Regions from separate parts of the Cohnella sp. genome, predicted to be linked through region 1. Evidence: predicted binding sites of a transcription regulator. Region 1 holds the regulator's gene; each other region holds the start of a gene.
What was found. The regulator Rex, encoded in region 1, represses fermentation and respiration genes when NADH is low (regulators of the CRP and FNR family bind a similar motif). The targets are predictions, from matches to a motif close to TTGTGAAATATTTCACAA.
Positions count from the first base shown of each region.

Region 2: ACESLM_RS23540 (cytochrome c oxidase subunit II) is a predicted target of Rex. The motif match lies at 1,551-1,568, and genes of this name have one in related genera.
Region 3: nirB (nitrite reductase large subunit NirB) is a predicted target of Rex. The motif match lies at 1,811-1,828, and genes of this name have one in related genera.

Region 1 is NZ_JBEPYQ010000076.1:12,576-15,856, reverse strand. Features, by position in the region: gene dinG (ATP-dependent DNA helicase DinG) at 1-1,205, shown strand, start outside; gene ACESLM_RS22040 (redox-sensing transcriptional repressor Rex) at 1,202-1,861, shown strand; gene ACESLM_RS22035 (amidohydrolase) at 1,858-3,162, shown strand; gene ACESLM_RS22030 (cell wall elongation regulator TseB-like domain-containing protein) at 3,159-3,281, shown strand, end outside.
Region 2 is NZ_JBEPYQ010000086.1:7,382-10,662, reverse strand. Features, by position in the region: gene ACESLM_RS23545 (cbb3-type cytochrome c oxidase subunit I) at 1-833, opposite strand, end outside; gene ACESLM_RS23540 (cytochrome c oxidase subunit II) at 848-1,321, opposite strand; gene ACESLM_RS23535 (TIGR02679 domain-containing protein) at 1,664-3,214, opposite strand; gene ACESLM_RS23530 (TIGR02680 family protein) at 3,189-3,281, opposite strand, start outside.
Region 3 is NZ_JBEPYQ010000017.1:30,918-34,198, forward strand. Features, by position in the region: gene ACESLM_RS07695 (alpha/beta fold hydrolase) at 1-471, opposite strand, end outside; gene ACESLM_RS07700 (helix-turn-helix transcriptional regulator) at 627-1,574, shown strand; gene nirB (nitrite reductase large subunit NirB) at 1,842-3,281, shown strand, end outside.

The sequences.
Region 1 (3,281 bases):
ACTTAACGCTGAGAATCAAGCCGTCCGAGCTTCCTTCGCAATGGGAGGCGCTTAGCGTGGACGGCAACAACGTCATCCAGCTGCTGTCGGACTTGATTCGTCCGCTGGAGAAGCTGACGGTCGACATACGCGAGGAGTCGGACGAACTGGGCATGCAAGGCTTGCTCACCGACCTCGGGGGCGTGCTGAAGGATCTGTCCAACATTCGCTCCGACACGCAGTCGTTCGTCACGCTGGGCCGCCCTGAGTTCGTCTATTGGGCGGAGGGGCATACGCAATACCGCAATCGTTCCGTCAGCGTCTACGGAGCTCCCGCGGACGTCAGCGAGTTGCTTAAGGAAGGCATGTTCGACAAGAAAGCGAGCGTCGTCATGACTTCGGCGACGCTGACGATCGACAAGTCGTTCAAATACGTGACCGATCAGCTCGGCTTGATCGACGCGGAGAAGAAAGGCCGTCTCAAAACGGCGATGCTGCCGTCTCCGTTCCGTTACCGGGAGCAGGCGCTCGTGCTGATTCCGCGGGATTTTCCGGCGATCAAGGGCAGGGACGGAGAGGCGGCTTTCGTCAAGGCGCTGATCGGTTCGCTGCACGAAACGGCGCTGACGGTGGGCGGCAGAATGCTTGTGCTGTTCACGTCTTACCGGATGCTGAGGCACGTCTACGGCCCGCTCAAGGACAGTCTGGAGCAGGCCGGCATTCAGGTGCTCGGCCAAGGGGTGGACGACGGCAGCCGAAGCCGGCTGACGCAGCAGTTCATGAAGCAGCCCGCCTCGGTGCTGCTCGGCACGAGCAGCTTCTGGGAAGGCATCGACTTGCCCGGCGACGCGCTGACGTGTCTGGCGATCGTCAGACTGCCGTTCCAGCCGCCGAACCATCCGGTGGCGGAAGCGAAGTCGGAGAAGCTGCAGGCCGAGAACCAGAATCCGTTCATGAAGCTGTCGCTGCCGCAGGCGGTCATCAAGTTCAAGCAGGGGTTCGGCCGCCTCGTCCGCACGGCGAGCGACAAGGGCATCGTCATTTTGTACGATACGAGAGTGATCGACACGAATTACGGCAAATACTTTCTGTATTCGCTGCCGGGTCCGAAGATGGAGCATTTGCCGCTGGCCGGCATGACCTCCAGAATCCGGCAGTGGCTGCAGTCGGACGCGGACGAACAAGACAGATTATCCGCGACGCAAGAGAGAGGGGACATGCGATGAAGCCGATCAAAATTTCCGAAGCCGTCGTCAGGAGGCTGCCGATTTATTTGCGTTATTTGAACGAACTCAGTCTCAGCAACATACAGACCGTATCCTCTCAGGACTTGGGGGAGAAGCTGGACCTCAATCCGGCGCAAATCCGCAAGGATCTGGCTTATTTCGGAGAATTCGGCCGCAAAGGAGTCGGCTACAACGTCGATTACCTGATCGAGAAGATCCGGCAAATTTTGAAATTGGACAAAACGATGAACGTCGCCCTGGTCGGAACGGGGAACCTGGGGCGCGCTTTGTGCAATTATAATATGTATATCAAGGACAATATGAAGATCGTGGCCGTGTTCGACGCCGACATGAGCAAGGCCGGCACCTCGATCAATCACCTCAAGGTGCAGCCGATGCAGGATTTGACCGAGACGGTTCGCCAGCTGGATATCGCGGTCGGAATCATCACAGTTCCCGCGGGGGAAGCGCAGAACGTGGCCGACCGGTTCGTCGCGGCGGGCATTCGCGGCTTGCTTAATTTCGCCCCCGTCGTGCTGAAGGCCGCGCCCGGCGTGCGCATTCACAACGCCGATTTTACCGCCGAGCTGCTTAGCTTGGCCTATTACATGGACGATCAGAACGAGGAAGAGTCGGAAGGGGACGAGGAACAATGACCCGGTTGTTAATCAAACAAGGCACGTTCGTGACGATCGACGAACAATTGCCGGTATTTCAAGGCTGGCTTGCCGTAGAGGACGGCAAAATCGCCGCGCTCGGCGAGGGAGAAGCTCCGCGGGAGGAGATCGATTCGGCGACCGAGACGCTGGACGGCAAGGGACTGCTGTTCATGCCGGGACTCGTGAATACGCATGGGCACGCGGCGATGTCGCTGCTGCGCGGAATGGCCGACGACCTCGTTCTGCAGGATTGGCTGCAAAACCATATGTGGCCGACCGAGGCGAAGTTTACGGCAGACGACGTGATCTGGGGCTCGGCGCTGGCCGCGGCGGAAATGATCAAGAGCGGAACGACGACGTTCGTCGACATGTACGACCAGATGCACCGCGTCGCGGAAGTGGTGGAGACGTCCGGACTGAGGGCCAGCCTGACGCGCGGCGTCATCGGCCTGTGCCCGGAGGACGTGCAGAAGGCGAAGCTGGAGGACGCGATCCGCTTCGCGCGCGATTGGCACGGCGGGGCGAACGGACGGATTAACGTGATGATCTCGCCGCATGCGCCGTACACCTGTCCTCCGGATTATATTGTGAAGTTCGTGGAAGCGGCGCACGAGCTGGATTTGCCGATGCATACGCATATGTCCGAGACGCTTGCGGAGGTCGAGCAGAACGTGCGCGATTACGGCTGCCGTCCGGTCGAGCATCTCGATCGTCTCGGCGTGTTCGGCAGGCCGACGCTGGTCGCTCACGCGGTCCATCTGAACGACGAGGAGATCGCCCTGCTGGCCGAACGGAAGGTTGCCGTATCGCATAACCCGATCAGCAATCTGAAGCTGGCGAGCGGCGTCGCCCGCGTGCCCGATCTGCTCAAGGCGGGCGTAACGGTGTCGCTGGGCACGGACGGCGCGGCCAGCAACAACAATCTCGACCTGTTCCAGGAGATGACGACCGCGGCGCTGTTGCACAAAGGCGTAAGCGGCGATCCTACGGTCGTTCCGGCCACGGAGGCGCTGCGGATGGCCACGCTGCACGGCGCCCGCTCGCTCGGGCTGGAGGGCGTTACCGGCCAACTGAAGGCCGGCCTTAAGGCGGATATCATCGCCGTCAATATCGCGCAGGCTCATTTCGTGCCGCGCACGGATTACGTGTCGCACCTCGTCTACTCGGCCAGAGGTTCGGACGTCGTCCACGTATGGGTCGACGGCAAGCCATTGCTGAGGGACGGCAAGCTGACGACGCTCGACGAGGAGAAAATCATGGCCGAGGCGGAGCGCTGTTACCGGGGGCTGCGGGCATGAGCATGAACCGGAACGAAGGCAAGCGGGCGCTTCCTTCCCTTACCCTCGGCCGGTGGCTCGTCATTATTGCCGGATTCGTCGTGTTCGTCGCCGTCTCGTTCGTGCTTTACGTGCGTTCG
Region 2 (3,281 bases), on a different contig from region 1:
ATGCCCGGGTCGATAATCTGGTGGTGGAAGCCTCCGGGAATGTTCGTGATGACGAGGGCGATGATGACGAATCTCGTCAGCACGTCGCTGAACCTTCTTCCGCCGATTACCTTGGGCACGACGACGTACCAGGCGGACACCGCCGTCAAATACCAGATATTGACCAGCGTATGCCCGAACGACCAGAACAGCGTGCGGCTGACCATGACGTTGACCGTCTTCGTCCATCCGAACGCCCAAGGGATCAGCGTCAGCACTTCTACCGTCACGCCGAGGCTGCCGAAGAACAGAAGCACGAACACGCCGGTGGCGAAGAAGGATAGAATCGGGAGATGCTGTCCGCGATTGTTCTTTCTCCAGGTCGCGACTTGAACGAACGCCCCGAACGCGCACATCCACACGCCCAGCACGATAAACACCAAACCGATGTAGAAATAAGGCGAGGCTTTCATTGGCGGATAGAACGTATACATAACGGTAGCTTTGTTCATCAGGACAGGAATGACGACGAACACGAAGCCGACGATTTTCAGCGCGAAGCCGATCCACGCCATTTTCCGGACTTTAGTCAGCAGGCCGCCCAAGGTGTGCGACAACGCCGCGTAGAAATAACCGATCGTGAAAAACGCGGTCAGCACGACGACCAGCACGATGCCATGCGTCGTCAAGGCTTGATAATAAGTGAACCAGCTTGGCATTTCGAACCATCCTGCCCGTTCCGTCGCTTGCAGCAATCCCATGATGCCGCCCAGCAGCAGCGCCGCGAAGGCTACGAACAAATACGTTCTCGACAGGGCCGCGTCCTTCGGCTGGGCTCCCAACAGCTTATTCAATCGACTCGCCTCCTCTATACGACTTTGATGATCGTGCTCATGTACTGGTGGCCGGCTCCGCAGTATTCGTTGCAGACGATCAAATATTCGCCCGCTTTACTGAACTTCTGCGTGATTTTCTGGATGTAGCCCGGCATGACCATCGCGTTGACGTTGGTGCCCGCCACTTCGAAGCCGTGCGTCACGTCCTTGGAAGTCAAAATGAAATGCACGGTCGAGCCCGCGGGAATCTCGATGTCCGCAGGAGTAAAGACGAACGATTCCAACGACAGGACTACTTCGTACTCGTCCTCTCCGATCTTGTACACGCCCGGTTTGTCGAACGGAGCCGTCTCGTCCACCTTCTGCGGATCGATCGTCTCCATATGACTCGGAGGCCCCATATCCAGAGCGAACGTCTGGTATCCGGTGATGAGCATAAATACGACAATCAGGGAAATGCCGCAAACTAACCATATTTCTTCATACCGGTGCATTTTCAGCTTCATCTTAATCCCTCCCTCCGGCTACACTCTCGACATGTACAGACCGAACACCGCAACGAACAAAAGAGCAATAAAAGCTCCAAGCATGAATACGGAAAATAAAGTTCCTTTTTGCGAATGGACCTCATCGTTCCGATCCTCTTCGCGCTTCGGTTTCACGGACTCCATCGCCGAACGCCCCTTTCGATGAATAATGGTTCTGCTGTTATCGTAGCGGATCGGGAATTCGAGTTCGTGATACGAATCACATTAACGGAGAAAAAACGAAAAGCCCCGACAAGACGTCATGAAAACGTCAAATCGGGGCGTACTTCCAAACTTTATGATCGATCGTCCTAGGTCAGTTTAATACAAAGCTTGTTCGACTGCATCGAGCCAGTCGCGCTCCAATTCGTCCACCCACAGCTCCTGATGCAGCTTAAATCCCGCAGCCGCAATAACGCTCCCCAGCTTCGGCTCCCATGGAATGTCGGCAGCTTCAAGGCGCTGCCTCTCCGCCTCCGTAAGCGGAATCCCACGATAGGAATAGCGATTGTAGTGTCCCGAATCCATCCTCCAAGGGCGATAGCGCTGCGGGAAACGCTGCTGCATGCCGATGGCAATCTCCAGTCCCTTAACATCCAGATCTCCCGAATACCATACCTGCGGACCGTCCTGCGCAAGGTTGCCAAGAACGAGCTCGAGCAGCTTCACTACGGCTACGCTCGGCTGCCCGTTTACGCAGACGAGAAGCGGCAGTTCCTCTGCCGCCCGGGCCGGGGCTTGCGTTTTAGTCCAATTTTGCTCGTGCCGCTTCACGGCCGCATCCGTCAATACCGCAAACACGGACGGATTCTCCACCGCGTATACTGCGGAGCAGCGCAGCGTCCCTGAGGACGTCCCCGCCATTCTTTCGACCTGCCGCAGCGTCAGCACCCGTTCTTCCCAGCGCAAGTCCCATCCCGGCGCAAAGATTATCACTTGCGAAGACAGGTCGTCGTCCGCCACGCCTCCCCGGCGATAACCTTCGCGAATCAGTTGAGCCTGCGAGAGGCTCGGTTCGCTGGGCTCCTTTCCAAGCGAATCCTCCTCGGCCTCCATGTGTGTGTCCGAGTAAGCCGCGGAGGATACGAACGATTCCGCCTCGCGAGAATGGAAGCAGGCGACCAATCCCCACCAGAATAATCGCCCCGTCGGATGCTTCCAATCCAGCGCATGGGCGTCGCCCGTCGCTTGCGCGGAGAGGACGGGCAGACGGATCGGCTCCCATTCCGATTGGGGACCGGATCGGGCTTGCGCCTCAGCTAATGCGAGCAGCGCCCGAACGGCATTCGTAAGCCCCTCCTCCGGCCCGGACACGAACAGCTTGCGCAATATCCGCACGCCGGGAGACGTCTCTTCCCGCATGCCTTCCACCCATTCCGCAATCCGCCCTCTGCAAGATAGCAGCTCGCGTTCCGTCTCGTCCGCTTCTCCCGCCTCTCCCTCTTCTCGCGCTTCTCCGCTCGGAGCTTGAACGCCGGATGCGCGCAGCGGCTCCATCGCTTCTCGGATCATCGTCTCCCACGACTCCGCGGACGCCGCTCTCTGCTGGCCGCGCGTCCGCACCTCCGACCCGTACAGAATCCGCAGCAGCTCCGGAATCGACATTTGAAAACGGCTTGCGCGCATTAACCGTTCGAATCGACGTATGGAGTAGCGATAGACAGGCTGGCTTCGATCCGGCGTGTAAGTCCCATAGAAGCCGTCTAGCGCCTCGAACTCTTCCTCCGTCGGACGATTCAGCTCCACATAACCGCGCGGACCGGAATCCGACGCCTCGAACTTCGCGCGGAGCGCGGCAAGGAAGCGGCGAAACCCGGACTGTCCGAAATAAGCCCGTGCAGCCTCCTCAAGCTTCGACTGGGCTTCGGTCATCTTGCTCCTTCTCTCCTCCGTCGGGAATATACTCTCTCGTTTTTCCGTTCCAACGGTAGCGGAACAG
Region 3 (3,281 bases), on a different contig from region 1:
CGCATCTTCGGGAGCGAGATCGTTGCACAAGCCCGCCCGGATGACCGATTCGGGCGGTTTCGTGCCCATCTTCCTCATCATAAGAGATAGAATCGCCCTTTTGGGCCAAGGCAACACGGACAGGAACGAGCCTCCCGGCTTCGGGATAGCCGCCCCCACCGCAACGAATCCTGCCAGACGATCCCGAAGCTCTTCCGCTGCCTGAAGGGCTACCTGTCCCCCCAGCGAATGCGCCACGAGCACGATCCGCCCGACTCCCCATTCCTTCACCTGCCGCACAACCGCATCCGCGTATTGTTTTAACGTCAGTTCCAGCCGCATCTCCTTCTCGCCGTCTCTCCCCGGAAACTCCGCGAACAAGCACGGATAATCCAACCCGTCGGCCACTCTCTCCCATATGCGTCCATTCAGCCCCGCTCCGTGTACGAACACAAATCCGATATCCCTCTGCGTACGATTTGTTAATGCCATGCCGACCAACTCCCATTCATTCGTTATCTTTCATGTGAACAATGTATCACTGAAATAGGACATATTTTGTCTTATTTAAATGTTAAAATGAAATAAAACAGCAACCGTAACCCGCCCCGGTCGGCCTGCTGTCCCAAAAAGGAGCAGATCCACTTATGCCCAAGTCTCAGCGTCTCATTCAAATGATGATGTTCATCAACGCCAAAAAAACGTTCACCGTACAGGAGCTCGCCGATGAATTCGGTCTGTCCACCCGCACGGTCACGCGCGATTTGCAAGAGTTGAGCGAACTTGGAGTTCCCGTCTACTCCGTTCAAGGACGCGGGGGCGGATACCGGCTGCTGCAGGAGCGGCTGCTTCCTCCGATCGCCTTCACGGAGAGCGAGGCCGTCTCCCTGTTCATCGCCGGACAATCGCTGAAGCCCCTCGGCGCTCTTCCTTTCGAAGAGGGAACCGACGCCGCTCTTCGCAAGTTCTATCATTATCTGCCTCAGGATATTCGGGAACGCATTGATCGCCTGAAAGACAGAGTCGCTATCTGGAGCCCTCGCCGCGATATGTCTGCGGAAGTTTTGAAGATTCTCTTGCAGGCGATTATGGCGAGCAGCGCCGTCACGATCCAATACGCATCCGCACGCGCCGCGCGCCCCCGGGACATTCAGCCGATCGGGCTTTACGAGAGTGACGGCTACTGGTACTGCCCGGCCTACTGCTTCCGCGAGGAGGACTACCGCCTGTTCCGCGCCGACAGAATCCGATCCGCCGTCTTGAATCCTTCGCTTGCGATCAGAGACGATGTCGCTCTTCGCACCTTGCAGGATCCTCCCGACGGAGGAGGGTCCGAGCCGATCTTCTTCACGCTCGAACTGACGCGACAGGGCGTGCATGAACTCCGCTCCGACCGCTGGTTCGGATCGGCCATCGTACCTAAGACGGACGGGAGTGACGGCGGATTCGCGACCATTCCGATCTCTCCGAACCATATTGGCTTCTACGTCGATCTGGCCTGGAGGCTGGGAGCACATGCAACCATCGTCGAACCGGAGGAAGCGATCGAGTTGTTCCGCGCTAAACTGAAATCGGTACAATCGCTTTACACGTGAATGCGCGCTCCGTACGAGAATAGCAAGGAAACGAGGCGTAATCCAACAGAAAATCAGCCCATCCAAAGCGATATTTCCGTCAGGCCGACTGTCATGAGGGCTCGCAAGCACTTCGCGTTTAGCGCTCCAATTTTTACGGGATTTATCGACAAAATGATCAGGGAATTCCCTGATACTCGAAATCCCTATTCCATGATACGATGTTTGCACAGAAAGTGAAAACATTCACAACTTACAAGTGAAAGTTTTCACAACAGGAGGAGCGCTATGACTAAAGAGAAACTGCTGCTGATCGGCAACGGCATGGCCGGCGTGAGAACCATCGAAGAAATGATGGAGCGGTCCCCCCGTCAATACGAGATTACGATTATCGGCGAAGAGCCCTATACGAATTACAATCGCATCATGCTCTCGAATGTCTTGCAAAAGAAGATGACGGTGGATGAGATCATTACGAATCCCCTGCAATGGTACGAGGATAACGGCATTACGCTCATTCATCACGATCCGGCGGTCCAATTGGACCCGCAAGCCAAGCAAGTCTTGACGGCCGGCGGTCAATGCATCCGTTATGACAAATGCATCATAGCGACAGGGTCAAGATCCTTTATCCTGCCCGTAGAGGGCGCGGAGCTGGCAGGCGTGCTGGGCTTCCGCACCATCGACGACACGCTGCAAATGATCGAGCAGGCCAAGCGGTATAAGCGGGCGGCGGTCATCGGCGGCGGCCTGCTGGGACTTGAAGCTGCCAAAGGCTTGGTCGATCAGGGCATGGACGTCACGGTCGTCCATCTGGAGAAATGGCTGATGGAGACGCAGTTGAACGAGCCTGCCGGAAATTTGCTCAAGAAGGATTTGGAAAAGCAAGGCATTCGATTTCTAATGGAGAAAAAAACGACGCGGATTCTTGGGACGGACAGAGCGGAAGGCCTCGAATTCAGCGACGGCAGCACTTTGGAGGCGGATCTGGTCATTATGGCCGTCGGCATCCGGCCGGTAACCGGGCTGGCCAAGGACGCGGGGCTGTGTGTCGAGCGGGGAATCGTCGTTGACGATTTCATGGCGACAAGCGCGGCGGACGTGTATGCAGTAGGGGAATGCGCCCAGCATAACAAGATGGTTTACGGTCTGGTTGCCCCGCTGTACGAACAAGGGAAAGCGCTGGCCGATCGGCTGACCGGTCGCCCGACAGACGGCTATAAAGGCAGCACGGTGTCCACCTCGCTGAAAGTGTCCGGCTGCGACCTGTTCTCGGCGGGCATCATCCGCGAGAGCGACGACGTGAAAGGCATTGAAGCATATAACGGCTTGAACAACAGCTACAAGAAGCTGTTTATCCGAGATCGTCATATTGTCGGCATCGTGCTATACGGCGATACGTCCGAAGAAAACCGCTATTACAAAATGCTGCGAAACGAGACCGATATTAGCGCTTTGAATCCGGTCACGCTGCTGGCGTCCGCCGACGATGAGGCAAGCGAAAGCGTAGCACAGTGGGACGATGCCGATACGGTATGCGGCTGCAACGGCGTCACGAAGGGGACGATCGTTAATGCGATCCATACGCAGCAATTGACCTCCGTCGCCGATGTTGTCCGCTGCACCAAAGCCGGCAACTCCTGCGGCAAATGCAAGCCAATGATCGGCGAGCTGCTCACGCACGTCTTGGGCGACAAAGTTACGCTTGCGCCGACGGGCATCTGCGGC